One region of the Pseudarthrobacter sp. GQ63 genome, then DNA from elsewhere that is predicted to be linked to it. Evidence: riboswitches for the same ligand, from Rfam matches in the RefSeq annotation. Region 1 holds a riboswitch; each other region holds the start of a gene.
What was found. A riboswitch is a leader RNA that binds a small molecule or an ion and turns the genes downstream of it on or off. The one in region 1 is predicted to bind thiamine pyrophosphate.
Positions count from the first base shown of each region.

Region 2: linked by a shared signal. The riboswitch ahead of thiD (bifunctional hydroxymethylpyrimidine kinase/phosphomethylpyrimidine kinase) and the one ahead of AC6CHP_RS02485 (FAD-dependent oxidoreductase) in region 1 are both predicted to bind thiamine pyrophosphate.
Region 3: linked by a shared signal. The riboswitch ahead of thiC (phosphomethylpyrimidine synthase ThiC) and the one ahead of AC6CHP_RS02485 (FAD-dependent oxidoreductase) in region 1 are both predicted to bind thiamine pyrophosphate.

Region 1 is NZ_JCAXEF010000001.1:500,669-510,923, forward strand. It holds gene AC6CHP_RS02470 (DEAD/DEAH box helicase) at 1-71, opposite strand, end outside; gene AC6CHP_RS02475 (RNB domain-containing ribonuclease) at 375-1,865, opposite strand; gene thiE (thiamine phosphate synthase) at 1,942-2,691, opposite strand; TPP riboswitch at 2,719-2,836, shown strand; gene AC6CHP_RS02485 (FAD-dependent oxidoreductase) at 2,832-4,187, shown strand; gene thiS (sulfur carrier protein ThiS) at 4,184-4,420, shown strand; gene AC6CHP_RS02495 (thiazole synthase) at 4,426-5,238, shown strand; gene AC6CHP_RS02500 (4a-hydroxytetrahydrobiopterin dehydratase) at 5,281-5,619, shown strand; gene AC6CHP_RS02505 (hypothetical protein) at 5,781-6,083, opposite strand; gene AC6CHP_RS02510 (DUF3107 domain-containing protein) at 6,121-6,345, opposite strand; gene AC6CHP_RS02515 (TetR/AcrR family transcriptional regulator) at 6,394-7,059, opposite strand; gene moeB (molybdopterin-synthase adenylyltransferase MoeB) at 7,143-8,342, shown strand; gene AC6CHP_RS02525 (glutamyl-tRNA reductase) at 8,527-9,843, opposite strand; gene hemE (uroporphyrinogen decarboxylase) at 10,002-10,255, shown strand, end outside.
Region 2 is NZ_JCAXEF010000002.1:523,003-533,257, reverse strand. It holds gene AC6CHP_RS06940 (vitamin K epoxide reductase family protein) at 1-90, opposite strand, end outside; gene AC6CHP_RS06935 (Rne/Rng family ribonuclease) at 530-4,051, shown strand; TPP riboswitch at 4,271-4,368, shown strand; gene thiD (bifunctional hydroxymethylpyrimidine kinase/phosphomethylpyrimidine kinase) at 4,478-5,935, shown strand; gene rplU (50S ribosomal protein L21) at 6,200-6,508, shown strand; gene rpmA (50S ribosomal protein L27) at 6,570-6,833, shown strand; gene obgE (GTPase ObgE) at 6,949-8,538, shown strand; gene proB (glutamate 5-kinase) at 8,528-9,679, shown strand; gene AC6CHP_RS06905 (glutamate-5-semialdehyde dehydrogenase) at 9,706-10,255, shown strand, end outside.
Region 3 is NZ_JCAXEF010000001.1:908,157-918,411, forward strand. It holds gene ffh (signal recognition particle protein) at 1-1,311, shown strand, start outside; gene AC6CHP_RS04345 (alpha/beta fold hydrolase) at 1,419-2,150, shown strand; gene thiC (phosphomethylpyrimidine synthase ThiC) at 2,227-4,050, opposite strand; TPP riboswitch at 4,045-4,152, opposite strand; gene AC6CHP_RS04355 (amidohydrolase family protein) at 4,230-5,312, shown strand; gene AC6CHP_RS04360 (VOC family protein) at 5,413-6,288, shown strand; gene AC6CHP_RS04365 (hypothetical protein) at 6,424-6,864, shown strand; gene rpsP (30S ribosomal protein S16) at 7,080-7,502, shown strand; gene AC6CHP_RS04375 (RNA-binding protein) at 7,504-7,746, shown strand; gene rimM (ribosome maturation factor RimM) at 7,854-8,402, shown strand; gene trmD (tRNA (guanosine(37)-N1)-methyltransferase TrmD) at 8,403-9,215, shown strand; gene rplS (50S ribosomal protein L19) at 9,498-9,857, shown strand; gene lepB (signal peptidase I) at 9,943-10,255, shown strand, end outside.

The DNA.
Region 1 (10,255 bases):
GTCTCTTCCGGCTCGATCGTTTCGGTGCCGGAGTCGTCCGTCAGGAGCTGGTGGGTATGCAATTCACTCACGTGGAGTTTCCTTATTCATTTGGGCATTGGCGCTGCCTGCTCAACGGGCCGGCCCAAGGCCGTTCCGGAGCACGCTCAGGCGCGCAAGCAATTCCAGTGGAAGCCGATCGCGGGCTATCTAAAATGCTGGCACTGGTGACCAGCGGGTGTATCTCAAGATCGCGTAGGGGCGGGCTTGTTGGTTTCAAATCAAGGAAATCAACGACCGGGCATCCATTTCTACCTCTTCAGTCTAGCCGCACGGGGACGGAAACCCGGCTTTGGCCCGGTGTGCCTGCCTACCCGCAGGAAGAACCGCCCCTCTCAGGACAAGGACGGGACCAGCTCGAAATGCACTTCCCGGGTGGCAATGTCGGAGGACACCAGGCGTACCCGGACCTTGGTTCCGGCCACCAGTTCGCCGGCACAACGGGCCGTGACGGCAGGCTCGGCCATCTGGATGATGCCCGAGCCGCCGTTGCCGTTGCCGTTCTTTCCGTTGCCGCCGTTCCCGTTTTCCTTCTGGGGCTTGGATCCGGAGATCACGATCGCGTCGAACTCCTGTCCGATGTGGTTCACGAGGAGCGCCGCCTCCACTGTGTCCAGGGCCAAGCGTTCCATCCGGGACGCCAACTGGTCCGAGCTGGCCATGATCTCGGGAAGCGACGGCAGCGCCTCACGGACCCAGCCGGGCACCTCGCCGCCGTTGCACAGGGCCTCGCAGGTCACCAGGACAAAGCGGTCCACCAGGCGGCGCAGCGGTGCGGTGGTGTGGGCGTAGGCGGCCCCGATGGCTGACTGCACGGCGTCCTCAGGGACCGTGCCGTCGAACGCCGTATACGCCGCACCGCGGAAGAGCATTCCCGCTGAGTGCATGATGGCCAGCTGGCGGGGATCGGTGGGATCCAGGCTGCGGAGGTATTCGCCGTAGCTGACCTCACCGTCCCAGGGCTTCCCAAGTGCCTCCGTCTGGAGCCGGAAATGGTGCAGGGAACGCTCGTCCGGTGAGGGCATGGTGCGGAGGATGCCCACTTTGCCGGCCAGCATGAGCTGCGCCGCCGCCATTCCCGTCATGAGCGAGATCTGGGCGTTCCAGTCCTCCACCGGAAGCTGCGGGGCCGCGGCAATCCGGTAGCCGCCGTCGGGAAGCTGGACAATCTCCTGGTCCGGCATGTTCAGGCTGGCACCCTCCCTGGCACGCTCCAGCTCCACGCGCTTGAGCCCCACCTCTTTGAGGAGGACCAGGACGTCTGAAGGGCTGCCGCCGTCCAGTTCCGCCTGGGCACCCTTGTAGCTGAGCTTGGCGCGGCTGCGCATCCGAGCCCGCCTGACCGTCACGGTTGTGACCTCGGCGCGGGCATCAAGGCGGAAGTCCCACACGAACGCGGAACAGTCCTGCCCCGGCAGGAGGCTTCCGGCGCCCTCGCTGATGACCTCCGGGTGCAGCGGAATGCGGCCGTCCGGGGTGTAGAAAGTCTGGCCGCGGCGCCGCGTCTCGGCATCCAGGGGACCGCCGGGAGCCACGAATGAGGGCACGTCGGCGATGGCGTAGAGCACGCGGTAGCTGCTGCCGTCCCGTTCAATGTGGAGCGCCTGGTCAAGGTCCGTGGACGACGCCGGATCGATGGTGATGAAGTCGATGCCCGTCAGGTCATGGGACGGCAGCTGCAGTGCCGACACCGCGGCCTCGGCGTCCTCCACGGCATCTTCCGGGTAGTCGCCCGGCAGCTCAAGCTCCGTCCGCAGGGCGCTGAGTGCAGCCTCGAGGGCGTTGGTGTGCTCGTGGACACTGGGGGCCAGCCGATGATGTGACACGAAAATCAGCGTAGCCCGAATTCCGCGAATAGTGCAGGGAACCGCCCGCGGGATGCGCCGCAGATCCGGCGCCGCGTCACGGGCGGGCGGCGTCCAGCGCGTCGAGCAGCGATGCGGCTGCGGCTGCCGGATCGTCGGCTTCCGTAATGGCCCGGACCACCACGATCCTGCTGGCCCCGGCTTCCACCACCTGTTCCACGTTGCCGTGGTCTATCCCGCCGATCGCGAACCAGGGCACGCCGCCGTCGGACTGTCCCTGCCCCTGCGCCGCTGAAGCGGCGGCCGCATACGTCACCAGGTCCAGGCCGACGGCGGCGCGGCCGGGCTTGGTGGGTGTTGCCCACAGCGGGCCTACGCAGAAGTAGTCGAGCGCCGCCGGGCCGGCGGCCGCGGCCAGGGCGGCATCCACCTGTTCAGGGCTGTGGCTGGACAGGCCGATGGCGGCGTTCCCGTTCAGCAGCGTCCGGGCTGCCTTGAGGGGAAGGTCTTTCTGCCCGATGTGGAACACCGGCGCTCCTGACAGCACGGCAATGTCGGCGCGGTCGTTGACTGCCCATAGCCTGCCGTGGCGGACCGCCGCCTCCTTTAGGATCGCTAAAAGTTCCAGCTCCTCGGCGGCTTCGATGGACTTGTCCCGGAGCTGGATGATGTCCACGCCGCCAGCGAATGCGGCATCCACGAACTGTTCGAAGTCGCCCCTGCTGCGGCGCGCGTCCGTGCAGAGGTAAAGGCGCGCACTGTGCAAACCGGCGCTGCCCTCCGCGTTGATAAAGGCGTCTGTTCCGGACGGACGGGAAGCGGCGGCAGGGGGGTGGGACACATTCATGGGAGCCAGCCTAATTCCTTTACACTGGGCTCGTACTGCGGGAGCCGCGGCAGCTGTCACAAAGCGCCGGGCTGAGAGGGCGTCAGAGCCGACCGCTTGACCTGATCCGGTTAATACCGGCGTAGGGAAGGAGACTACCGATGCCTGACGTGCATGCCGTAAGCGGCCCCCCGTCTTCCGGCTCCACAATCACAACCGACGTTGCGGTGATCGGCGGAGGAGCCATCGGCCACGGCATCGCCTGGGAGGCGAGGCGGTCGGGCCGTTCGGTGGTGGTGATCGACGACGCCCCCGGCTCCGGAGCCAGCTGGGCGGCCGCAGGGATGCTTGCGCCGGTGAGCGAACTGCACTACCAGGAGGAGGACCTCCTGGAACTCATGCTCGAAGCCTCCGCCCGCTGGCCCGGTTTCGCTGCGGACCTCGCTGCGGCCGCGGACTCGGATCCCGGATATCTTACGACGCCGACCCTCGCCGTGGGTGCCGATGCCGCGGACAGGCGGGCGCTGCTGGACCTGCGTGCCGTCCAGCAGGCCAACGGCCTCACGGTTGAACCGCTCACCATCCGCGAGGCCCGGCGCCGCGAGCCCCTCTTGAGTCCGGGCATTGCCTGTGCGCTGGATACGCCGGGGGACCACCAGGTGGACCCCCGGCTGCTGGTGGCCTGCCTCCGCCGGGCCCTGGCGGGGGGTGCCCGCGCGACCGTAAGCGGCGTTGCCCGCGCCGCAGAGGGATTCGCCGTGCCGGACAAGGCAGCCGGCCTGCTCTGGCAGGACGGGGCCGTAGCCGGGGTAGCCCTGGAGGGCGGGGGTACCGTGCTGGCCGGGGAGACGGTGGTGGCCAACGGACTGCACGCCCCGGGACTCACCGGACTGCCAGTGAGCCTGCACCTGCCGCTGCGGCCGGTCCATGGGGACATCCTTCGACTTGCGGTACCGGCGCACCTCAGGCCCCTGGTGACCTCCACCATCCGCGGACTCGTGCGCGGTGTCCCCGTATATATCGTTCCGCGGCAGGACGGAACAGTGGTGATCGGGGCAACCCAGCGTGAGGACGCGTTGGGCAGGGGGGCGGGCTCCAGCGCCGGGGCGGTATCGGCAGGAGGCGTATACCAGCTTCTCCGCGATGCCCAGGTGCTGGTGCCCGCGGTCGCTGAGCTGGAGCTGCTCGAGTGCACGGCCCGCGCCCGGCCCGGCACACCGGACAACGCCCCGCTGCTCGGAAGGGTGCCGCTGCCCGGAGGACCTGAGGACCGGCAGACGGCGTCTGAAATGCCCGGCGCCCAAGGGTCACGCCACGTGCAAGGGCTCATCATTGCCACCGGATTCTTCCGGCACGGCATCCTGCTCACCCCGGCTGCGGCCGCAATCTGCCGCGAACTCATGGACGGCATCGAGGACCCCCGGTGGGCCCCGTTCAACCCCGGCCGGTTTCCCGCTGCTCCCTCCCACCTGGTTGAAGCGGCTGCAACCCCACCCAACACCCAGGAGACAGCATGAATATCACCCTGAACGGAACCGGCCACACCGTGGCCAACGACGCTTCCATCACCGCGCTCGTCAGCGAGGTCACCGGCCGTCCACTGGCCGCGGACGGCCGGGCCACGGACGGGCGGAAGCTGGGTGTGGCCGTAGCCCGCAACGCCCAGGTGGTGCCCCGGAGCCTGTGGTCCGCCACGGCGCTCGCCGAGGGCGACGACGTCGAACTTGTCACGGCAGTACAGGGAGGCTGACCACCATGACCGGAACCACCATCACCAACAGCCAGCTCTCCGGCGTCCAGGACCCCCTGGTGATCGACGGCGTCCCACTGGCATCCCGGCTCATCATGGGCACCGGCGGCGCGCCCAGCCTGGACGGCCTGGGCGCCGCACTCCTGGCCTCCGGCACCTCACTGACCACCGTGGCCATGCGCCGCTATTCGCCGGATGAGGCGGGTTCGCTGTTCCAGCTGCTGGTGGACCACGGCATCCGGGTCCTGCCCAACACCGCGGGGTGTTTTACTGCACGTGATGCTGTGCTGACCGCTGAACTGGCACGGGAGGCCCTGGAAACCGACTGGGTGAAGCTTGAGGTCATCGCCGACGAACACACCCTCCTGCCGGACGCCGTGGAGCTCGTGGACGCCACAGAGCAGCTGGTCAACAGGGGATTCAAGGTCTTCGCGTACACCAATGACGACCCCGTGCTGGCCCTGCGGCTGGAGAACCTCGGAGCCACCGCTGTGATGCCGCTTGGCTCGCCCATCGGCACCGGCCTGGGCATCCTCAATCCGCACAACATCGAGCTCATCGTGTCCCGGGCCTCGGTACCGGTGGTGCTTGACGCGGGCATCGGCACGGCCTCCGACGCAGCCCTCGCCATGGAACTGGGCTGCGACGCCGTGCTCCTGGCCACGGCGGTGACCCGGGCGCAGAACCCTGCCCTGATGGGGGAGGCCTTCAAGCACGCCGTCATCGCCGGTAGGCTGGCGAAAGCGGCTGGTCGCATACCCCGCCGTGAACATGCGCTGGCGTCGTCGGCAATGGAGGGCCGGGCCGAGTTCCTGTAGGCCCGCCTTCTGCCGGCCGGCGCCCTGATCCCAGGAGCAGCAGTGGCCGGCAAAGATGCACTTCCCCCGGAACGGATCGACGAAGCCCTGGCTGAACTGCCTGACTGGCGGGCCGGCAACGGCGGGCTGGTCACTGTCTTCAAGATGCCGACGGCGGCTGCCGCACTTGAGCTGATTGCCGCCGTCGGACGCCTGGCCGAGGAACAGAACCACCATCCGGACCTCGACTGGCGTTACAACCGCGTCTTTATCCGTTACACGTCCCACGACGCCGGGGGACAGGTGACCGGCCGGGACCTCGCCGCAGCCGCAGGAGCAAGTGAAGCAGCGGCAGCGGCGGGCGCCAAGGCAGAGCCGGCAAAGTACGTGCAGGGGCATTAGCTGGCTGCGCAGCGTTGGTTGCCCCCAGCAGAACAGTCGGGTCGCTGAGCGTCCGCGCCACCAGCCCCTGTGTCCTTAACCGGCGGTGGCCGCCACCCCCAAGGGGATAGCGGCCACTGCCGGTGGGCTTGAAGTGCGCTGCACGAGGTGCCCGGCAGGCCTCAGGCCCGAAGGATTGCCGTGAGCCGTTCTGTATCCTGGCGCGCACGTGAACGGCCCAGGTAGATGGCGGCCGCCGTTGCGGACGCGGCTCCGAGCACGATCGGCAGGACCCAGGGGATCCAGGTGCGTCCCGGCAGGTATCCGAATCCGGCGGCCATCAGGATGATCCATGCCAGGGCTGCCACGGCCACGGAAACCCCGGCGGGCACGCCAGCCCCGTACTTGGCATGCCGCTTGTCGTTTGCCCAGACAATAAAGCCTGCGGCGGCGGCCGCCAGTACAACAATGGTCAGCGAAAGCATGGTCCTCCTTGGGCTACGGGTGGTTCGTCGGCAGGCCCTAGAACTGGCCGAAACCTACGCGCCGTGCCTCTTCGGCTCCGATCTCCACGTAGCCCAGGGCGTTTCCGGGAACAATGATCAGGCGTCCCTTGTCATCCTTCAGGCGGAGTTCGCTGCCCTTGGTGATGGCAGCCTCCACGATCTTGGCTACCGAATCCGCATCCTCGTTTGATTCCAGGACAATTTCGCGGCCGATATTCTGAACGCCGATCTTAATTTCCACAGGGGCCTCCCAGCCATTCACGTTCGTTGGTTATGTCTTATTTGTAGTCTAGGACTCTTTGGGGAAGCGAGAGATTCCGCGCCAAGCTAAACGGTAGATGAGGTCGCTGGCAACATCGAGGTCCAGGTTGCCGTCCGTTTCAAGCCAGTAGCGGGCACTGACCTGCGCCATTCCAGCGAGTCCCCGGCCCAGGAGCTGCGCCTCCAGATGGGGGAGCTTGGTGTCCTCGGCGATGACGCGCGCGATGGCGTCGGCAAACGTCCTGTTGAAGGTTTCCAGCCGTGCGCTGACGTCCGGGTCATTGACCAAGTCCGACTCAAACACCAGCCGGTGCGCCTGGTCATCGTTGGCGATGAACTGGAAGTAGGCCCGCATGACGGCCTGCACGCGCTCGTCATTGTCCGTGGTGGAGTTCAGGGCCCCCAGCATAAGGTCCGTCAGGGACGCCAGGTGGCTCTCCAGCAGGGCCAGGTACAGCTCCCTTTTTGAGGGAAAGTGCTGGTAGAGCACCGGCTTGCTGACGTGGGCCGTCTCGGCGATTTCATCCATAGCTGCACCGTGGTAACCGTTGGCCACGAAGACTTCCTGGGCTGCCATGAGGAGCTGCGCGCGCCGCTCGTCCCGGGGAAGCCTGGCTGACCGTTGGCCTGCAGGACGCGAGGGAGCTTGCGGTTCGGCGGCCGGCGGGCGGTTAGCCCGTGCTTCATGGACCACGGTTGTCCTTCTTTCGTTGCAGTTACCTCCACTTTACTGCGGGGTAATATGACCGGGCGGTATCCCGGGGCATACATTGAAGTATGGCTTCGACAATCAGCGCAAATGTTTCATCTGTGTCCCTGGATCCGCTGGTGGAACCGGCAGCCGACCTCACCGCCGCAGAGGTGGAACGCTACTCGAGGCATCTCATCATCCCCGAGATTGGCGCCCTCGGGCAGCGGCGGCTCAAGAACGCAAAGGTGCTGGTGATCGGTGCCGGCGGGCTCGGGTCCCCTGCGCTGTTGTACCTTGCCGCCGCCGGCGTGGGCACGCTGGGAATCATCGACGACGACGACGTTGACCTCAGCAACCTGCAGCGCCAGGTCATTCATGGGGTGGCAGACGTTGGCCGCCCCAAGATCGAGTCGGCACGCGATGCCATCGCCGCGTTGAACCCCCAGGTGGACGTCCGGCTGCACCATGTCCGCCTTGATGCCACCAACGCACTGGAACTGTTCGCGGGCTACGACCTCATCCTCGACGGTGCTGACAATTTCGCCACCCGCTACCTGGTAAATGACGCTGCCGCCATCCTGGGCAAGCCCTACGTCTGGGGCTCCATCTTCCGTTTTGACGGACAGGTCAGCGTGTTCTGGGAAAAGTACGGGCCCACCTACAGGGACCTCTACCCTGAGGCGCCCCCCGCGGGCTCTGTGCCCTCCTGCGGCGAGGGCGGTGTGTTCGGCATGCTGTGCGCGGCCGTGGGGTCGCTGATGGTGACTGAAGCGGTCAAGCTGATTACCGGCGTCGGCCGTTCCCTGCTGGGGCGGGTAGCGCTGTTTGATGCGCTGGGCGGTAGCTGGCGGGAGATCCGCGTATCCAAGGACCCGGCGGCGGAGCCGATCACGGAGCTGACGGACTATGAGGCCTTTTGCGGGATTGCGCCGGCAGAACAGGCGGACACCGAACATTCCGTCACGGCCGCGCAGCTCGCCACCATGCTGGCCTCGCGGAAGGCAGGCCTCAAGGACTTTGACCTGGTGGACGTGCGGGAACCGGGCGAGCACGACATTGTCCGCATCGACGGCGCTGTGCTGATCCCGCAGGGCAGGATCCTCGCGGGGGAGGCCTGGAAGGAACTCCCGCAGGACCGGGACATCGTGTTCCACTGCAAGGCCGGCACGCGGTCGGCCAACGTCCTCGCCGCGGCCAGGAAAGCGGGCTACCAGCGGGTCAGCCATCTCGACGGCGGGATCCTCGCCTGGGTGCGCGAGGTGGAACCCAACAAACCCGTCTATTAGGACGCTCTCTCACTTGATGTCGGTTAAATCGAAACGCTCTCTCACCTACCGCGGGAAAACCCGAAACCTTCTCTCACCTGCCAGCAGAGGGTGAGAGAGGGTCGCCGGGAACAGCGCGTCAAGTGAGAGAGCGTCGGTAAAAAGGGCGCAGGATGTGAGAGAGCGTCGCCGGGGGAGCGGCGCGTCAGGCGGTTTCGAGGCCCCGGTGGTCCACCGGGCATTCGGCCTGCGGGGCGGCGGCGGCCGGCTGCTCCACGGTGATGCCGTAAAGGGCTTCAAGGGCTGCAACGTAGTCGTCCTGCTGGCCGTTGGCGGCAAGCTCGCGGGCGCGCACCGTAGGTACATGAAGGAGCTGCTTGACCATACGGCGGAGCGCGAATTCCACTTCCTCTGCGGCGGCCGTGCAGCCGTGCCGGGCCCTGACCTTTTCCATTTCCGCGTCCAGGACACTCATGGTGTGCCGGCGCAGGGCAACGATGGCGGAGTCCACGGACCGGACCTCGCGCTCGTGCTCGAAGGCCTTGGCGGCGCCACTGACGATGCCGCTGGCCTGGGCCAGCGACTCGGCCTGCTCCTGGGGCGCCGCAAGGCGGACTGACTCCAGGGTGAGGAGCTCCACGCCGTCCAGTTCGCCAACGCCGGGGTCGAAGTCGTGGGTGAGTGCGAGGTCGATGGCAATCAGCGGCTGCGGGGAATCCGCCCGGACGTCAGCCAGTTCATCAGCTTCCACCCTGGTGTCGGAACCGCTGCAGCCGATCATCACGTCCGCCGCCGCCACGGCCGGCCGGAGTGATTCGGCGTCGAGGGCGGTGCCGCCCCGGGTTGCCACAAAACCTTCGGCGCGGCCGGAAGAGGAGAAAACAGAGATGTCGGTGCAGCCGCGTTCGCGCAGGAGGGCCATGGTAGCGCCGGCGTAGGCTCCCGTGCCGAAGACCACCACCTTCTTGCTGGACCAGTCCGGATTCTCGGACAGGTCCGTTGCCAGATCCAACGCGACGGACACGATGGACAGTCCCCGGGAGCCGAGGGCAGTTTGCGCGCCGACATCCTTGGCGGTCTTCGAGGCCGCCTGGAACAGCCGGACGAGGCCGGAACTTGCCGTGCCTTCATGCTGGGCGGTAATAAGGGCCCGCCTGACCTGCCCGGCGATTTCGCGTTCTCCGACCACGGCGGAGTCCAGGCCTGCGCTGACGGCAAAGAGGTGCTGGCTGACTTCCGGACCGGTGCGGGTACTGAAGGAGCGTGAGACGAGGGGTTCGCTCAGCCCGCTGACTTCGCTGATCTGGGCCACCAAAGCGGCGCGGGCAGCCTCCACATCGTCCGGATGGGGGGCCTCGCCATAGATTTCGTAGCGGTTGCAGGTGGCAAGGACAATGGCACCCGTCACTGCCGGCGATCCGGAGAGGGCGGATGTGGCGATCCCCGAAGAACCGCTGCTCAACTGAGCAACGGTCTCAAGATCGATGTCGGCGTGTGTAGCCACCAATGAAAAAAGAACCACAGCAGGACAATCATAGCTTTTTCGTTACTCGGTAGAACAACTCCAGGCCCGGACCGTCGCACGCGGAAGCTGTGATTCCTGCCACGGCGCGGCCGGAGCGCCTCTGGATGACACTTTGTCGTTATCTTTTGCAGCCGATTTTCGGCACAATCAGAGGCATGACTTCCAGCCCTGCCATGTCCCCTGCCGGCGCCCTCGCCGCAGACCACCCGCTGCTGGACGGCCGCACCGCAGATTCCCCGCTGATCACGGCCTACCGCGGAGGCAAACCGTCCCGACGCCCCGTCTGGTTCATGCGGCAGGCCGGACGCTCACTGCCCGAGTACCTCAAGGTCCGCGAAGGCGTCGCCATGCTGGACTCCTGCCTGCGCCCCGAGCTGGCTTCCGAAATCACGCTCCAGCCGGTCCGCCG
Region 2 (10,255 bases), on a different contig from region 1:
CATCGGCGGGCGGGCTCCGGCTGTACTGCTGTCCGGATCCACAGTCCGTTCCGGCGCGTGGGTGCCGCTCAAGGGGGAGATGCTGGGCATTGGCAAGGCGTCCTTTTCATCGGGTGGTCCTTGCCCGATTGTAACGCCGGACGCTGGAAAGACCTTCCAGGAAGGGGAACAAGTGCTGCTGCTTCCGCCGTGGAATAGCCGGGGTATGAGAGAATGAACGTGGCTGGAACCCGATCCACATTCGGAGTCCAGTCCGACAGCTTGTTCGCAAGACCGCCCATGATGAGCAGCGCAGGCTTTGGATTCTTCGATCCGAACTCCGCAACTCCATGGGGCGGCACCTGGTTGTGGCGTGTGGAACAACGGGTTCTGGAACATCCTGCCGGCCCCCACGGGCTGCCGCACCCCACTGCCGGTGCGAACCTGGGGGTATCCACTTGACTTCTGTCAACGCCTGCGGGTTTTGACAATATGTGCCCCAATGGGTGCCGGATGTGGCGGTACGTCAGGGGCAGGAGTGTTGCCACATATGGATAATGAACAAGTTTTAGCCGTTAACGATGAAGCAGCGTCCGTGGACGCCGACTCCGCGCCCAAGAAGGCCCCCAGGACCCGGCGGAAGGCCGCTCCAAAAACCGGCGAGGCCGTGGCCACTGAGGCTGCCCCCGACGCCGTCACCACAGAGGCCGGGGCCGCAGAAGCTGCGGCAGACGAAGCCAAGGCGCCCGCCCGCCGGAGCCGTTCGCGGAAGAAAGTCGAGACCGCCGAGCCGCTTCCCGTCTTTGCTGCGGAGGCCGGCGCTGAAGCCGGGGGCACCAACAGCGCCACCGACGACGGCGCGCAGCAGGCGCTTGCCGCTGGGCCTGCAGAGGTTGCCGCGGAAGAATCGAAGCCCGTCCGCCGCCGCCGGGTTGCCACCCGCAAGACGTCCGCCCCCGCCGTCGCCGTCGCGGAGGAAACGCCGGCAGGGACGCCTGCGCCGGCCGAGACCGCACCCACCGATACCGCACCCACCGAGACCGCACCGGCTGACACCGCGTCAGCTGAGCCCGCGGCGCCCGGCACCGCTGCGGCGGCCGCCAGCACTGCACCGGCCGCCGCCGATGCGTCCGCCGGCACTGAAGCAGCAGCTGAGGCTGCAGCCCAGGCACCCGCCGCCAAAGCCACCACCGATTCCGCACAGCCCACGTCCGCCGTCGAGCCTTCCGGTACAGGCGACGCCAATTCTCCTGCCGGGACCGAGGCCGGCGCTGCCGGGTCTTCAGCCCCCGCCGGCCCGTTCGGGTCCCTTTTCATGGAACCGGGTTCTCCCACGTCGGTACTCTTCCAGGCTCCGGACCTCAGCACTGTCGTCCGGCCCGCACCGGCAGCAGCTGAGGAAGCCGAGGAGGACGACGCCGAGGACGATTCGGACGACGCCGGCAACCGCCGGAGGCGCCGCGGGCGCGGCCGCCGCGGCCGCAGCAGGGCCGGCGAGCGTGACGGTGAAGATGCCGACAGCGCCGCTGCTGCAGACAGCGACGCCGCCGAGGACGCTGATGAGGACTCCGCCGGGCAGGCCGAAGAAGGCGTGACCTCCCGTCGCCGCCGCCGCCGCCGCCGTGGCGACCAGGACCTCGAACTCACGGGCGGGGAAGACGACGATCCGCCCAACACGGTCACCCGGGTCCGCGCCCCGCGCGCCGTCAGCGAGCCGGCCGTGAACAACCGCGTCACCAGCGTCAAGGGCTCCACCCGCCTGGAAGCCAAGAAGCAGCGCCGCCGCGAATCACGCGATACCGGCCGCCGCCGTACCGTCATTACCGAAGCCGAGTTCCTGGCACGCCGGGAATCCGTGGACCGGCAGATGATCGTCCGCCAGCGCGACGACAGAATCCAGATCGCTGTCCTCGAAGACGGCGTCCTGGCCGAGCACTTCGTGTCCAAGACCCAGCAGGACTCCCTGATCGGCAACGTCTACCTGGGCAAGGTCCAGAACGTCCTGCCGTCCATGGAAGCTGCCTTCGTGGACATCGGCCGCGGCCGCAACGCCGTGCTGTACGCCGGCGAGGTCAACTGGGAGGCGGTCAACCTTGAGGGCAAGCAGCGCCGCATCGAGAACGCGCTGAAGTCCGGCGACACCGTCCTGGTCCAGGTGACCAAGGACCCGGTGGGCCACAAGGGCGCGCGCCTGACCAGCCAGATCTCCCTGCCCGGCCGCTACCTGGTGTACGTTCCCGGCGGCTCCATGACCGGCATCTCCCGGAAGCTGCCCGACGTCGAACGCAACCGCCTGAAGCGGATCCTCAAGGACCGCCTTCCTGAGCACGCCGGCGTGATTGTCCGTACGGCTGCGGAGGGCGCTTCCGAGGAAGAGCTGACGCACGACATCAACCGGCTGCGTGCCCAGTGGGAGGGCATCGAAAGCCAGTCGAAGTCCACCAAGATCCTTGCCCCGGAGCTGCTCTACGGCGAACCGGACCTCACTATCAAGGTGGTCCGCGACGTCTTCAACGAGGACTTCTCCAAGCTGATCGTTTCAGGCGAGGAAGCCTGGGACACCATCGAGGCGTACGTCACCTACGTCGCCCCGGACCTGGTGGGCCGCCTCGAGAAGTGGACCAAGGACCAGGACATCTTCAGTGCCTGGCGGATCGATGAGCAGATCCACAAGGCCCTGGAGCGGAAGGTCTTCCTGCCCTCGGGCGGCTCGCTGGTGATCGACCGTACCGAAGCCATGACCGTGGTGGACGTCAACACCGGCAAGTTCACCGGCAGCGGCGGCAACCTGGAAGAAACAGTCACCAAGAACAACCTGGAAGCTGCAGAGGAAGTAGTTCGCCAGCTCCGCCTCCGCGACATCGGCGGCATCATTGTCATCGACTTCATCGACATGGTCCTTGAGTCCAACCGGGACCTGGTCCTGCGGCGCATGGTGGAGTGCCTGGGCCGTGACCGCACCAAGCACCAGGTTGCGGAAGTCACCTCCCTGGGCCTGGTGCAGATGACCCGTAAGCGCATGGGCACGGGGCTCCTTGAGGTGTTCGGCGAGCAGTGCGAAGCCTGCGCCGGCCGCGGCGTGGTCACCCACGATGACCCGGTGGAACACCGCCGCGCCAACATTGTGGCTGCCGAGCATCACGTGCAGCGTTCCGAGCACCGCCCGGAAGCACGCGCCGAGGGCAACCGCATCGAGGCTCAGCGCACGGACAGCAGCCAGCCGGGTGTCCGTCCTGACAGGAAGCGCCGCCGCGGCCGCGGCGGCCAGCAGCCGGACGCAGCCCCGGCAGCTGCCGTCCACGTCCACACGGTCCACCCTGATCCGACGGACGCCGAGCGGCATGCGAAAGCGGAGGCCACCAGGCTGGCCCTTGCCAACATCGCGGCGGCTGCCCATGCAGCCCACCTGCATGACGACGAGTTGGCCGCCGCCAGGCAGGCAACGCAGGCCCAGCCCGCAGTGCCGGCTGAAACGGAGAAGCACGACGGCGATGCGTCCAGGCCCGCTGCCGTCCTGACCTTTGGCGGGGAGAAAGTCGTCCTGCCCTTCGTGGAGCACGCAGAGGAGCAGCAGCCAAAGCCTGCGCTCACCCTGGACCGCCTGGCTGCAGCCTTCGCCCACCTGGGCGAGCCCTCCCCGACAGCCGGCACGCCGGCCGAAACGCCGGCGCGGCAGCCGGTACAGCGTGGGGCTGAAGAGGCTCCCCAGCAGGCTCCTGCCCCGGAGCGGACCCCCGAGCCGGTGCAGGCCCCGGAGCAGCGGGAACCGGCCAACGTCCAGCCGCAGCAGCGGCCGGTGGCTGCCGCAGCGGAGAAGGACTACTCCGACCACACCCTGGAGCAGTCACGCCCGCGCAGGGCACGCCGCAATCGCAGTGCCAGCCGCGCACAGGGAGCAGCCAACGAGACCTCGGTCCAGCAGCACGAGAACGTTCCCGCCGCCGCGGCCGGGCATTCCCACGCCGCCAAGGCACCGGGAGCGGACCAGGCGGCTGCCTCAAAGCCGGCCGGCGACAAGCGGCCGGACGCCCCGATTATCCTCGGCGTCGGGGTCCCTGCCTCAGAGCTCTAGGAATTGGAGCTGCCAGGAACGGAGCTCCTGGAATCCCGAACCCAGGGCGGGCATTAACCGGATGCCCGGCCAGCCACAGACAGTGGCCGGCCGGGCATCCGTCATTTAAGGCGCGTTCCGCAGCGCTCGTGAACACCCGGTATTGGACACCGGCGATCCACCCCGCTCCGGTCGCACTGTGTCACCTTCACGCTGTGGACCGCAAAAAAGCTAGGCTGGGGAACCGACACGGGGTGCCGCGCAGAGAGCCGGCTGAGATCCAGACCCGTTGAACCTGTCCGGCTAGTACCGGCGAAGGGATGTCTCTTGTCTTCCACCTTTGCACTGCCCACTGCCACCAGCCAGGGCACACCCGCGCCTGCTCCCGGGCCCGCAGCTGTTTCTGCCTCTGCAGCCCCCGCCCGCGAGTACCGCGACACGCCCCGGGTGCTTTCCATTGCCGGATCCGATCCTTCCGGCGGGGCCGGCGTCCAGGCGGACCTGAAAAGCATCGCCGCCCACGGCGGTTACGGAATGGCCGCCATCACCGCCCTCACAGCACAGAACACCCGCGGCGTGCGCGGCGTCCACGTTCCCCCCGCCAACTTCCTCACCCAGCAGCTCGATGCCCTGAGCGACGACATCAGTATCGACGCCGTGAAGATCGGAATGCTGGGCGATGCCGGGGTGATCGACGCCGTCCGTGCGTGGCTCGAAAAGGTGCGTCCCGCCGTCGTGGTCCTGGACCCTGTCATGGTGGCCACCAGCGGCGACCGGCTCCTCCAGGAATCCGCCGAAGCCGCGCTTCGCGGCCTGCTGCCGCTGGCACACCTCATCACGCCCAACCTGGCTGAACTCGCCATGCTTGTGGGCGGCGACGTGCAGGAGACCTGGGAAGGCGCCCTGGAACAGGGCCGGAATCTTTCCGCCGCCACGGGAGCCACGGTTCTGGTCAAGGGCGGGCACCTCGTAGGGGCCGAATGCCCCGACGCCCTCGTTAACACCGCAGGCCTGTTGTCCAGGGACGTGGTGGTGGTTCCCGGACAGCGGGTGGCAACAGTGAACAGCCACGGCACCGGATGCTCCCTGTCGGCGGCCATGGCCACGGTCCAGGCCCGGGTGGGGGACTGGGAGGCAGCCCTGCGCGAGGTCAAGCCCTGGCTTGCCGGCGCGCTGGAGGCCTCGGAGACCCTGGAGGTGGGGACTGGCAATGGGCCCGTGCACCACTTCCATCACGTGCCCGCGGTGCGCGGGAAGGGGAGCTTCGCGGCGCAGCTCTGGGCGGGCGCCGCAAAGGACCTCGAGGACATCTACGCGCTGGACTTCATCCGCGGCCTGGTTTCCGGCAGCCTGCCGGAGAAGGAGTTTGCCTACTACCTCGCCCAGGACGCCATCTACCTCAACGGCTACTCACGGGTGCTCGCGCGGACAAGTGCACTGGCCCCCACCGAAGAGGAGCAGCTCTTCTGGGCACGTTCCGCCGCACAGTGCCTGGAGGTGGAGTCTGAGCTGCACCGCTCCTGGCTTAGTACACGGACCGTTGAGCCGCAGCTGGGACCCGTGACCAAGTCCTACGTGGACCACCTGACGGCGGCATCGGCGTCGGGCAGTTACGCGGTGCTGGCCGCAGCAGTCCTGCCCTGCTTCTGGCTGTATGCCGAGGTGGGCACAACACTCCACGCCCAGTTCGTGGCTGCCGGGGAACCAGGCGGCCACCCCTACGCCGAGTGGCTGCGCACATACGCGGACGAGGACTTCGTTGCCGCCACCCGCACGGCGGTTGCCATGGTGGACGGGGCCGGCCGCGCTGCTTCCGCGGGGGACCGGGATGCCATGGTGACGGCGTTCAGGCAGTCCTGCCGCCTCGAAGTGGACTTTTTCGACGCGCCGCGCATTCATTCCTGACACCTGGTGGCGCGTCCCGCCGGTACTATGGTGGGGCACAGGTAAGGGCGTGGACCTGGGCTGTGGTGCCTATCACAGACAACCCGCCGGAACCAGCCTCATTTGCGGCCGAAGCCAAAACTAGCGTATTCTAGATCTTCGGTGCTTACGCCAACACTTGGGTTATGACCCCACGGCGTTGAGGCACAGCGAGAGCCCACCCAATCATGGAACCGGGTTCCGCACGCAAATTTGTAATAAACGTCGAGAGAAGTGAGTTCCCAAGTGGTGTACGCGATTGTCCGCGCAGGCGGCCGCCAAGAGAAGGTTTCCGTTGGAGACTTCGTTACCCTGAACCGCGTCGCCGGTGGAGCTGGCAGCACCATTCAGCTGCCCGCACTGCTCCTGGTTGACGGTGACAAGGTCACCTCCGCCGCTGCTGACCTGGCCAAGGTAACTGTTACGGCTGAGATCCTCCAGGACCTCCGTGGTCCTAAGATTGTGATCCAGAAGTTCAAGAACAAGACCGGTTACAAGAAGCGCCAGGGTCACCGCCAGGAACTGACCAAGGTCAAGATCACTGGTATCAAGTAACCTTCCGTTACTGTTCAGGTTTTTCAGCAGATTCCCCAGAATTTAGAGGCAGGCATTTCAGATGGCACATAAAAAGGGCGCGAGCTCCACTCGCAACGGTCGTGACTCCAACGCACAGTACCTTGGCGTCAAGCGCTTCGGCGGCCAGGTAGTTTCCGCCGGCGAGATCATCGTCCGCCAGCGTGGCACCCACTTCCACCCGGGCGCCGGCGTTGGCCGTGGCGGCGACGACACCCTGTTCGCACTGACCCCGGGCGCCGTTGAATTCGGTACCCGCCGCGGTCGTCGCGTCGTCAACATCGTTGCTGCTGCAGCCGCAGAGTAACAACCAGATCTGAAGCGGTGGAGCGGGCCATATGGTCCGCTCCACTGTTCTTTTAACCGCATTACAATCATCTTGGCGCCCCGGGCGTCCAGGAAACAGCACTGAGGAGATCCACGTGGCCAGCTTTGTAGACCGGGTAGTACTGCACGTATCCGGCGGTACCGGCGGCCACGGGTGCGTCTCCGTCCACCGCGAGAAGTTCAAGCCGCTGGGCGGGCCCGACGGCGGCAACGGCGGCAACGGCGGCGACGTGATCCTTCGCGTGGACCACCAGACCACCACGCTCCTCGACTACCACCACGCACCCCACCGCCATGCCACCAACGGCGGCCCCGGAATGGGCGACTGGCGCGGCGGCAAGCACGGCGAGACGCTCATCCTTCCCGTCCCGGACGGCACCGTGGTCAAGTCCAAGGACGGCACCGTCCTCGCGGACCTCGTGGGCGAAGGCACTGAATACGTTGCGGCGGCCGGCGGCATCGGCGGCCTGGGCAACGCCGCGCTCTCCTCCCAGAAGCGCCGTGCGCCCGGCTTCGCCCTGCTCGGCATCGAAGGCGAATCCAGCGACGTCGTCCTGGAACTGAAGTCCATTGCGGACATCGCCCTGGTGGGTTTCCCGTCCGCCGGAAAATCGAGCCTGATCGCGGCCATGTCCGCGGCCCGCCCCAAGATCGCCGACTATCCGTTCACCACACTGGTCCCCAACCTTGGCGTTGTGCAGGCCGGCGACGTCCGCTTCACCATTGCCGACGTGCCCGGGCTGATTGAAGGCGCCAGCGAAGGCAAGGGCCTGGGCCACCACTTCCTGCGCCACGTGGAGCGCTGCGCGGCCCTGGTCCACGTCCTGGACTGTGGCACCCTCGAGGCAGACCGCGATCCGCTCTCGGACCTGGCCGTCATTGAGGCCGAGCTGGAAAAGTACGCCGTGGACATGAGCTACGCAGGCCAGGACGGCGAAGTGGTTCCGCTGAACCACCGCCCCCGCCTCGTGGCCCTGAACAAGGTGGACCTGCCCGACGGCAAGGACATGGCAGAATTCGTCCGGCCGGAACTTGAGTCCCGCGGCTACCGGGTCTTCGAAATCTCGGCAACCAGCCACGAGGGCCTGCGCCAGCTGGGCTTCGCGATGGCCGAAATCGTGCAGGCAGCCCGGGACGCGGTGGCAGCCGCGCCGCCCAAGGTCCAGCCCGTGGTCATCAAGCCCCGCGCCGTCAACGAAACCGGCTTCCGGATTCGCCGGGAGGAGAAGGGCCTTGAGCCGTTGTTCCGCGTGCTGGGCGAAAAGCCGGTGCGCTGGGTCAAGCAGACCGACTTCACCAACGAGGAAGCCATCGGCTACCTGGCCGACCGCCTGGCCAAGCTCGGTGTGGAAACGGAACTGTTCAAGCAGGGCGCCAAGCCCGGCGATACGGTTGTTATCGGCGAGGACGACGGCGTCGTGTTCGACTGGGAGCCCACCATGATGGCAGGAGCCGAACTGCTGGCCTCGCCCCGCGGTACGGACGTCCGTTTCGCCGACATCGGCGACCGACCCACACGTGGGCAGAAACGTGACGAGCAGCAGGAACGCAAGGACGCCAAGGCCGCTGCCCGCGCCGAACTCGAAGCGGAGCGCAAGGCCGGCATCTGGACCGAATCCGTGAGCAGCCGCAGGGTTGCCAAGCCGCTCAAGGAGAGTGGACTGGGCGCAGACGATGACATCTAGGGCTGCGTCCGCGGAACCGCTGGCGCGGTCCGTGGACAGGAGCGTGCTGGCCAACGCGCACCGGATCGTGGTCAAGGTGGGCTCGTCGTCGCTGACCAGCATCAAGGGCGGCATCTCGGAAGAATCGCTGACCGCTCTCGCGGACGCGCTGGCCACCAAGCGCAACACCGGGACAGAGATCATCCTGGTTTCCTCCGGTGCCATCGCAGCGGGCCTCGCACCACTGGGGCTCGCCAAGCGGCCCCGCGACCTCGCCACCCAGCAGGCGGCCGCCAGCGTGGGCCAGGGCCTGCTGATGGCCCGCTACACCCAGGCCTTCGGTGCCCACGGCGTGACGGTCAGCCAGGTGCTCCTCACCGCCGAAGACCTGATGCGCCGCAGCCAGCACACCAACGCGTTCCGCGCACTCAACCGGCTGCTCAGCCTCGGCGTGGTCCCGGTGGTCAACGAAAACGACACCGTAGCCACGCATGAAATCCGCTTCGGCGACAACGACCGGCTCGCTGCCCTCGTGGCCCACCTGGTCCGCGCCGACGCGCTGGTGCTGCTGTCCGACGTCGACTCCCTCTACGACGGCCCGCCGTCCCTTGGCGCGAAGCGGATCCCGCTTGTGGAAGGGGCACACGACCTCGACGGCGTCTCCATTGGCAAAACCGGCAAGGCCGGCGTCGGCACAGGCGGCATGCTCACCAAGGTGGAGGCAGCGTCCATGGCTGCGGGATCAGGCATCCATGCCCTGGTCACTTCCACGCCCAACGCCGCCGCGGCCCTTAACGGCGAGGACGTGGGCACCTGGTTCACGGTCAACGGCGCCCGGAAGCCTGTGCGCCTTCTCTGGCTGGCGCACGTGGCCTCCGTCCAGGGGCGGCTCGTGCTGGACGACGGCGCCGTGAAGGCCATCCGCCACCACCGCACGTCACTGCTGCCTGCAGGCATTTCCGCCGTCCACGGTGATTTTGAAGCGGGCGACGCCGTGGAGATAGCAGGTGCCGACGGTACGGTGGTTGCGCGCGGACTGGTGAACTACTCGTCCGCGGAGCTGCCCCAGATGTTGGGCCGGTCCACCAGGGACCTCGGTGAGGCGCTGGGCAGCGGCTATGACCGTGAAGTTGTTCATGTTGACGACCTGGTGCTGGTCTGAGCTTCGGGCTCGCCTAAACTTGGAACATGACTGAGGCCCTGATCCACAAGACTGCCGAAAATTCCGGACACACCGCTGCCGCCACGCAGCCCGTTGAGTCATCGGCAGCACCGGTCCCGGCTGACATTGCGCTGTCGTCCGGCGACGTCGAGGCAGCAGTGCACGCCATCGCCGACCGTTCCCGCCACGCGGCGCGGCGGATGGCCATGGCCAACCGGGCATGGAAGGACCGCGCCCTCCGCGCAGTAGGCACCGCCCTGCAGGAGAGCACTGAATCCATCCTCACCGCCAACGCCATGGACGTGACGGCAGGAAAGGCCAACGGCACCTCCGCTGCCATGCTGGACCGCCTCACCCTGACGGAAACCCGCATCGCGGGCCTGGTGGCGGCCCTGGAAAACCTGGCCAACCTGCCCGATCCCGTAGGCAACGTTGTGCGCGGGCAGACGCTCCCCAACGGCCTGCGCCTCCGCCAGGTCAACGTCCCCATGGGCGTGGTGGCCGCCATCTACGAAGCACGGCCGAATGTCACGGTGGACATTGCCGGACTGGCACTCAAGAGCGGCAACGCCGTGA
Region 3 (10,255 bases), 410 kb from region 1:
CGGATCCGCCTGGCCAAGAGCGGCCCCACCGTCATCATGCTGGCCGGCCTCCAGGGTGCCGGCAAGACCACCCTCGCCGGAAAGCTGTCCAAGTGGCTGAAGGCACAGGGCCACAGCCCGATGCTCGTGGCCTGTGACCTCCAGCGCCCCAACGCCGTGACGCAGTTGCAGATCGTGGGCCAGCGCGCCAAGGTGCCCGTCTTCGCACCGCACCCCGGCGCCACCTACACCGAGCTCGAACACCCTGCCGGGGACCCGGTTGAGGTTGCCCGCGCCGGTGTGGAGGAAGCACGCCAGAAACTCCACGACGTCGTCATCGTGGACACCGCCGGCCGGCTGGGCGTCGATGCCGACATGATGGAGCAGGCGCGCCAGATCCGCCGCGCCATCGTGCCCAACGAGGTCCTGTTCGTCATCGACTCGATGATCGGCCAGGACGCCGTGAACACGGCGCTCGCTTTCGACGAAGGCGTCAACTTCACCGGCATCGTGCTGTCCAAGCTCGACGGCGACGCCCGCGGCGGTGCCGCCCTTTCCGTCGCGTCAGTCACGGGCAAGCCGGTGATGTTTGCGTCCACCGGCGAGGGCCTGGACGACTTTGAGCTTTTCCACCCGGACCGGATGGCCTCGCGCATCCTGGACATGGGTGACGTCCTCACCCTGATCGAGCAGGCCGAGAAGTCCTGGGACAAGGACGAAGCCGCCCGGATGGCGAAGAAGTTCGCCGACCAGGAGGACTTCACCCTTGACGACTTCCTGGCCCAGATGCAGCAGATCCGCAACATGGGCTCCATGAAGAAAATGCTCATGATGATGCCGGGTGCCCAGAACATCCGCCAGCAGCTGGAGCAGTTCGACGAGCGCGAGATCGACCGCGTGGAGGCCATCGTCAGGTCCATGACGCCGCATGAGCGCGTGGCCCCCAAGATCATCAACGGCTCCCGCCGTGCCCGCATCGCCCGCGGTTCCGGCGTCCACGTTTCCGAGGTCAACGGCCTGCTGGAGCGCTTCGCGCAGGCCCAGAAGATGATGAAGAAGATGGCCCAGGGCGGGATGCCGGGCATGCCAGGGATGCCCGGGATGCCGGGGGCCGGCGGCGGTGCCCGGAAGAACGCCAAGAACGCGCCCAAGAAGAAGGCCAAATCCGGCAACCCGGCCAAAGCCGCGCAGGAGCGCAAGGACGCCGAGGCCCGCCGGGCGAACGCCGCCAAGGCGCTGCCCACCGGCGCAGCTTTTGGCCAGCAGGCGGGCGACTTCGATCCCTCCCAGCTGAACCTGCCCAAGGGCTTCGACAAGTTCCTCGGCAAGTAGCCATCCCCCTCTCCCAGCTAGGTAGCGCCAGGTGTCGTTTTGACCGTTCATAACGACACTTGGCGCTACTTGGTTGGGATACCGGTGCCGTGGAATAGGGTTGGGTCATGTTCAAGCAGAGGGTAGTGTTCGCGCACGGCGCGGGCAGCTTCGGCGCCGCAGCCTGGCCCCGCCAGCACGGGATAGCCCTGTCCTACGATGCCCTGTTCCTGCGCCGCCACGGCTTCGATCCCGTTGCCGAACCCACTGCGTCCTCGTTCGCGGAGGACACGCGCATCCTGCTGGAATCCCTTGGGGACGACGGCCGGGGCACCGCCGGCGGGCACGTCGTGGCGCATGCGCAAGGAGCCATCTCCGCCATGATGGCCGCCGTCGAACGTCCGGACCTTGTGTACTCGCTGACCCTGGTGGAGCCGGCCTGCCTGTCCCTGACCGCTGAACTGCCGGCCACGGCGGCGCACATCGGGCTGATGCAGCCCCTGTTCAACGCCCGGCATCAACTCAGTGACGAGGATTTCCAGCGCGAGTTCGTCCGCAGGGTCTATGCCACCGACCTGCAGCAGCCGGTGACTGCCGAGGAGAAGCGTTCTGCCAGGCGGCTGCGGCTGCAGGCGCCGTCCTGGGAAGCCCCGCTGCATATCGTTCCCGGCGTGCCCACGCTCGTCCTGACAGGCGGCTGGGAGCCGCTCTACGAGGAGATCGCCGGCTACCTCCGTGAGACCGGGGCGGATCACCGCACGGCCGCCGGCGGCCACCGGCCCCACGACTCCCCGGAAGGGGACCGCATCATCCGTTCGTTCATCAGCGACTCAGGCCGCGTGGAGGCACGCGCCTCCTGATCCCGCCCGAACCTGCCCTCCACAGGAGCCCGTCCGGCCGGCCCCCAATGACCAGCCGGACGGAACCTGCAGGCTCCTACCGCCCCGGCGGAACGCTCAGCTCCGGCAGATAAACTTTCCCGCCGGCAGCCAGGAATTCTTCGCTCTTGCCCCGCATGCCGGCTGCCGCTTCAGCAAGGGCTGCCTGTGCCTCCGCGGATCCGTATTCGTCCCGGATGTCCTGGCTGATCCGCATGGAGCAAAACTTGGGCCCGCACATGGAGCAGAAGTGGGCCGTCTTGGCCGGTTCGGCCGGGAGGGTCTCGTCGTGGAAGGCCTCGGCCGTCTCCGGGTCCAGCGACAACGCAAACTGGTCACGCCAGCGGAACTCGAAGCGTGCCTTGGACAGTGCGTCATCACGTTCGTGGGCGCCCGGGTGGCCTTTGGCAAGGTCTGCCGCATGGGCAGCGATCTTGTACGTGATCACCCCTGTCTTGACGTCGTCCTTGTTGGGCAGCCCCAGGTGTTCCTTGGGCGTGACGTAGCACAGCATCGCCGTGCCGTAGCGGGCAATTTCCGTGGCTCCAATGGCGGAGGTGATGTGGTCATAGCCCGGGGCAACGTCGGTCACCAGCGGGCCCAGCGTGTAGAACGGTGCGCCCTTGCACAGCTCCTGCTGCCGTTCAACGTTCTCCCTGACCAGGTGGAACGGAACGTGTCCAGGACCCTCCACCATCACCTGGACGTCGTACTCCCAGGCACGCTGCGTGAGCTCGGCGAGGGTGTCCAGCTCGGCAAACTGCGCGGCGTCGTTGGCATCCGCCGTCGCGCCCGGCCGCAGGCCGTCGCCCAGGGAAAACGCGACGTCGTACCGCGCGAAGATCCCGCAGAGCTCGTCGAAGTGCGTGTAGAGGAAGTTCTCCCGGTGGTGCGCCAGGCACCACCCCGCCATGATTGATCCGCCGCGGGACACAATGCCGGTGACGCGGTTGGCGGTCAGGGGAACGTACCGGAGCAGCACGCCGGCGTGGATGGTCATGTAGTCCACGCCCTGTTCGCACTGTTCGATGACGGTGTCGCGGAAGATCTCCCAGGTCAGGGCGTTGGCCTCGCCGTTGACTTTCTCCAGGGCCTGGTAGATGGGGACGGTGCCGATCGGGACAGGCGAGTTGCGGATGATCCATTCCCGGGTGGTGTGGATGTCCTCGCCGGTGGAGAGATCCATGACGGTGTCGGCGCCCCACCGGGTTGCCCACTGCAGCTTGTCCACCTCTTCGGCGATTGAACTGGTCACTGCAGAGTTGCCGATGTTGGCGTTGATCTTCACCAGGAAGGCCTTGCCGATGATCATCGGCTCGGATTCGGGGTGGTTGATGTTGTTGGGAATGATGGCCCGTCCTGCGGCGAGTTCGCTCCGGACCAGTTCAACATCGCAGTTTTCCCGCAGCGCCACGAAGCGCATTTCCGGGGTTATGACGCCCTGCCGTGCGTAGTGCATCTGTGTCACGGTCCGTCCCTCGACGGCGCGGCGGGGCACGGGAGGCGCTCCCTTCCACTCCGCGCTGGCGGCGCCGCGGCGCACGGCCGAGCGGCCGTCGTCGAGCAGGTTCCTCTCCCTGCCGCTGTACGCTTCCGTGTCTGCCCGCGCCTCGATCCAATCCTTGCGGAAAGGAGGAAGACCCTGAACGGGGTCGCTCCCCGGACCGGCCGTCCGGTAAGTCCGGAACGGCTGGTTCGGAACGCCGTTGGGGGACGGCTCCAACGCGATTTCCGTCACGGGAACACGGATACCGGTCCCGGCGTCCTCGAGGTAGGCCAGGGAATGGGATTTCAGGGATTGCGTCACCGGGGGCGGGTTCCCGTCAGTGGTGGCACCCGGGGTGTTGCGGGCAGGGTTCAGCTGCTGATTTGGTGTATTCAAGGAATACTCACTTCCTTCGCCGGCATTACCCGGACAGGTTCGACGGTCGCAGGCTGCGTCAGCCCGATCTCAGCCCCTGCAGGGGCACCCGTGTGGTCAAGATGAAAGCTACCACAGCCTTTCTTTCGGGGCTTGTCACATTGCCGGTGCTAGCCTGACCGGGCAGGAAAGAGGTGCACATGGCAGAAATCATCGAGTTCACGGGGACGGTCCTGACCGGACCCGGGAGTGGACAGCGCGGACTGTGGTCTGTTGACGGGCGCCTGACGTTCCGCCGGCCGGCAAAGGCCCCGGACCGGATCCTGGCGGGATGGGTGCTGCCGGGCTTCGTGGATGCCCACTGCCACATCGGGCTCGGCGTGGGAGGGGCGGTGGATGCTCCGACCGCCGAAGAGCAGGCGCGGACGGACCTGATGGCCGGCACACTGTTGATCCGTGACGCAGGTTCCCCTGCTGACACGCGGTGGCTGCAGGACAGAAAAGACGTCCCGGTGCTGATCCGCGCCGGACGCCACGTTGCGCGCACGCGCCGGTACCTGCGGGGTTTCGCTGAGGAAGTCGAACCGGAGGGCCTGGTGGAAGCTGTCCGTAAACAGGCCAGGGAAGGCGACGGATGGGTCAAGCTCGTGGGGGACTGGATTGACCGCGACGCCGGCGACCTCGCGCCGTCGTTCCCTGCCGCCGTCGTCCGCGATGCCGTCCTGGCCGCCCATGACGAAGGCGCACGCGTTACCGCCCACTGCTTCGCGGAAGAGACGCTCGGTGACGTGCTGGACGCCGGCATCGACTGCGTCGAGCACGCCACCGGCCTCCTGCCGAGGCACCTGCCCAGGTTCGTGGAGCAGAAGGTGCCCATTGTGCCCACCCTGGTCAACATCGCCACGTTCCCGGACATTGCTGCCCAGGCGGCGCCCAAGTTTCCGCGGTATGCGGCGCACATGCGTTCACTGTGGGAACGGCGGAAGGAACGGGTGCTTGAGGCGTTCGAGGCAGGCGTGCGGATCTACGCCGGGACCGACGCCGGCAGCGTGATCAGGCACGGCAGGATCGCCGACGAGATCCTGGCCCTCCATGCTGCGGGCCTGCCCATGGCGTCTGCCCTGGACGCCGCGTGCTGGAGTGCGCGGGAGTGGCTGGGCGCGGACGGCCTGGAAGAAGGGGCGCGGGCAGATGTTGTCGTGTGCCGGGAAGACCCGCGGAAGGTACCGGAGGCGGTCCATGGCCTGGCGCACGTTGTCCTGGGCGGTCGGGTCATCCGCTGAAAAGATATCCGGCCCGGGACTTGGAATAAATTGAAGCTTCAAGTAATTTTAAGAGTGTAAGGGCTGCCGACCGGAAGGCCCACAGCACCGGGAGTTATCAATGACTGCACAAGCCGCAAGCCAGGACCTTCTGCCTGCCGACCTCGCCATGGGCACCGTGATGCTCAAGGTGGGCGACATGGAGGTGATGACCGATTACTACCAGCGCGCCCTCGGCCTGGAGGTCATTGCCGAGCAGGACGGCGGAATCTACCTCGGCCGGCTGCAGAAGCCGCTTGTGCACCTGGCTCCCGCGCCCGGGCTGAACCTTCCGGGCAGGGGAGAGGCCGGCCTGTTCCACACTGCGCTGCTGTTTGAGAACCAGGCAGACCTGGCCGCCACCATCGCCACCGCCGCCCGGTTCGAACCGCGCTCGTTCACCGGCAGCGCCGACCACCTTGTCAGCGAAGCCTTCTACTTCAACGACCCCGAGGGCAACGGCATCGAGCTCTACTGGGACAGGCCGCGCAGCAACTGGTCCTGGAACGGCACTGACGTGGTGATGGACAGCCTGGCCCTCCCGCCGCAGCGGTACCTCGAGCAGCACCTGACGGAAGATTCCCTGGAGCGCCAGCTCGGGTCCGTGGCGGGCGTCGGCCACGTGCACCTCCAGGTGGGCGACGTCCAGACGGCCCGCGACTTCTACGTGGGGACCCTCGGCTTCGAGAAGACCGCCGGCTGGCACGGACAGGCCCTGTTTGTCTCTGCCGGCCGCTACCACCACCACATGGCCATGAACGTCTGGAACAGCCGCGGGGCGGGACCGCGCAAGGACACCCTCGGCCTGGGCGAGGTCCTTATCGAGGTGCCGTCAGGGGACGACGTCGGCTCCCTCGCCGACCGCCTCAAGGTCGCCGGCGTTGCCGCGCACCACACCGGAGCCGAACTCCGCTTCGGGGATCCGTGGCGCAACCGCATCCGTGTGGCTGTGCGCTGAGCACCGGCTGTGCCACGCATGATTCCAACCGGGCTGAATCCGAACTGGGCTGAATTCGAACTAGGCTGAATTCGAACGGCCGGGCAGGAGCAGCCTCCCGGCGGCACCACCGCCAACGGAATGAGGGCAATCCCCATGGGCTTCACCGAGATCTTTGTTGCCACCCACGACGCAGCACTGAAGCGTGCCGGCGTCCTTGACGGCGGCGGCAGCGCTCCCGCAGGTGACGCGGTCCGGATCCCGGACATCAGCGATTTCGAAGTGGAGCAGCTGGGCGACCTGGCCGGTACCGCCGTGCACGCCGGAGGAGCGGATTACGAACTGACCATGGTGGATGTGGGCAGCGATTCGCTCCTGGCCGTGCCCCCGGCCATGGTGCGCGCCCTGGCGGACCTGCTGTCCTATGAAACCGAAGGGGAAGGCGACATCCTCGAAGAGGTTGCCGAACAATGGGCCGCGCAGGATGACATGCCGTTCGGCGCTGCAGAGGCGCGGACCTACGTGCAGCGGCTGGCCGAACTCGCCAGCGGAATTGACGACTCGGAGCGCACCGGCCTGTACGTCTGGTCCGCCTGAGCTGATCCGGCCGGAACCTCCAGCCGGCGTCGCCCGTGTCACGCCGCGCCGAGTCGAAATCCTGGCGCTGATCTGGCACAATAAACAGGTACTCGATCTGCGTGGCCCCTCTCTCCGCGTCTGGATCCTGTCCTTCGAACCCGCAAGTACGGCCCGCCCCACGGGTGCAGAACGCCGGGTTCACCCCCTTTTCTGAAACAGGAGTGACCACAACAGTGGCCGTAAAGATTCGCCTTAAGCGCTTTGGCAAGATGCGCGCACCGTACTACCGCATCGTCGTCGCGGACTCACGCACCAAGCGTGACGGCCGCGCCATCGAAGAGATCGGCAAGTACCACCCCACCGAAGAGCCCTCATACATCGAGGTCGACTCCGAGCGTGCCCAGTACTGGCTGTCCGTCGGCGCCCAGCCGTCCGAGCAGGTTGCCGCGATCCTCAAGATCACCGGCGACTGGCAGAAGTTCAAGGGCCTGCCGGGCCAGGAAGGCACCCTGAAGACCAAGACTCAGAAGGAAGCCTTCGTCGCCCCGGAAAAAGGTTCCGTGATCATCCCGGAAGCCATCACCAAGAAGGCATCCAAGTCTGATGCAGCCGAAGCTCCCGCCGAGGCCGAAGCAGAGACCACCGAGGCTGAGTAGATTGCTGGCAGAAGCGCTGGAACACCTGGTCCGCGGAATCGTTGATTCCCCGGATGACGTCAAGGTCAGCTCCAAGAACAACCGCCGCGGGGACACCCTCGAAGTGCGCGTTCACCAGGACGACCTCGGAAGGGTGATTGGCCGCCAGGGCCGCACGGCGCGTGCACTGCGCACCGTGGTGGCAGCCCTGGCCGGTGGCGAGCCGGTGCGGGTCGACGTTGTCGACACCGACCGCCGCCGCTGAGCGCTCGGCACTATTCAGTTTTAGCTCCGGCCCCTCCACCCATGCGGTGGAGGGGCCGGAGTGCTTTTACCAGAGCACCGAAAACCACATTCAACACAGAGGAACACATGCAGCTTCAGGTGGCACGAATCGGCAAACCGCACGGCATCCGCGGCGAAGTGACGGTCCAGGTCCTGACCGACGCCCCTGGGGACAGGTTCGTGCCGGGCACCGAGTTCGTGGTTGAGCCGGCGTCAGCGGGCCCGCTCACCGTAATCAGCGCCCGCTGGAACAAGGACATCCTGCTGCTGGGCTTTGACGAAATTGGGACCCGCAACGAAGCGGAAACCCTCCGGGGCGCCAAGCTTTTCATCGAAACCGAGGAGCTGGACGAAGACGACGACGAAGGCTGGTACGAGCACGAACTCGTTGGCCTGGAGGCCAGGATCGGTCCCCGCGTGGTCGGCAAGGTCACCGCACTGAACACCATGCCTGTCCAGGACCTGCTCATGGTCACCACGCCGGAGGGCAAGGAAATCCTGGTTCCCTTCGTGGAGCAGATCGTGCCCGAGGTCAATGTTGACGGCGGGTTCATCCTCCTCACGCCGCCGGACGGCCTCTTCGAGCTGAATGCGGAGGACGAGGCAGCCGCTTCGGAGCCGGAGGAGAAAGCCTAGATGCGGATCGACGTCGTCAGTATTTTTCCCGAATACCTGGCACCGCTGGAACTGTCCCTGATCGGAAAAGCCCGCCAGGACGGGATCCTGGACCTCCGCGTCCACGACCTCCGCGCCTTCACCACGGACAGGCACCGCACCGTCGACGACACGCCTTACGGCGGGGGCGCCGGCATGGTGATGAAGCCCGAACCATGGGCGCAGGCCCTGGAGTCCATCGCTGCCGACCGCCCGGAGGGATCGGGCAGGCCGGTCCTGATCGTGCCGTCGCCGGCGGGGGAGAGGTTCACCCAGGCGCTGGCGTACGAACTGGCCGAGCAGGAGCACCTTGCGTTCGCCTGCGGACGCTACGAGGGCATCGACGAGCGCGTCATTGAGTGGTCCCGGGAGCATTTTGACGTCCGCCCCGTCAGTCTGGGGGACTACGTCCTCAATGGCGGCGAGGTTGCGGTGCTGGCCATGGTGGAAGCCATTGGACGCCTGCTGCCGGGCGTGGTGGGCAACCCCGAGTCCCTGGTGGAGGAATCCCATTCCGACGGGCTCCTGGAATACCCCGTCTACACCAAGCCCTCTGTGTGGCGCGAGCGGGAAGTGCCTGCCGTGCTGCTGAGCGGGAACCACGGCAGGATCGCGCAGTGGCGCCGCCACGAACAGTTCCGGCGGACGGCGGAGCGCCGCCCCGACCTCCTCGAAGCGTTCGACGCCGGCAGGCTGCCACGTGCCGACCGCACCGAACTGCAGGACCTGGGATACGACGTCGTGGACGGCCGCCTGCGCCGCCGCCCCGGCGCTGAAGGCATCCCGCAGGACTAATGGCCTCATGCGTCATGCTGCCGTGGCCAGCTCCCTGGGTTCCGGGAGCTGCAGGATTGGCTGTAGCCCCCGCGGTGTGGCAAAATTAGTCCTTGTGTCTGCTGGGTCCGCACCTGCCACAGGGGGAGCGCAACCAACAGCTAAGGCAACCGGCCTCATCAATCAGTGAAGTGGCCGGACCACTTACCTTTCGGCGGAGATCCCCGGTGCGCCACGAGCGCCCCAGGTTTTGCTGCCGTGACCCAAAGTGAATGACCTGTGGCGTTCACCAGGAGTGCAATTATGCATATTCTCGATTCCCTCGATGCAGCCTCGCTGCGTACCGATGTTCCCGAGTTCCGCGCGGGTGACACCCTCAAGGTGCACGTGAACATCATCGAAGGCAAGAACTCCCGTGTCCAGGTATTCCAGGGCTTCGTCCTGGGCCGCCAGGGCGACGGTGTCCGTGAGACCTTCACGGTCCGCAAGGTTTCCTTCGGCGTCGGTGTGGAGCGTACCTTCCCGGTTCACTCCCCGATCATCGACAAGATCGAGGTCGTCACCAAGGGTGACGTCCGCCGCGCGAAGCTTTACTACATGCGCGCACTGCGCGGTAAGGCTGCGAAGATCAAGGAAAAGCGCGACTTCAGCACCGCCAAGTAGGTCCTTTCGGACCTGCAGAGGCCGGGCCGCAGCCGTATCCGGCCAGCGCCGGAGCCATTCAGCACCAGCGCCCAGGATACGGACCATGGACCACACAAAACGCCAGCCCCGGAAAATGGGCTGGCGTTTTGCGTTCCTGGCCGTCATCCTGGCCGTTGCGGTCAGCGGACTGGTCCGATCGCTGTGGCTTGATGTGTACTTCATCCCGTCCGCGTCCATGGAACCCGTGCTGGAAGGCGGGGACCGCATCCTGGTTTCCCGGACCGACTTCCGCGCCGAGCCCATCCGGCGCGGGGACATTGTCGTTTTTGACGGAAGGGGCAGTTTCGCCCCGCTCAACAGCGGCAACGGCCCCTTGGTGGACAGCGCGGCCGCCGTCACCCACTGGATCGGCCTCA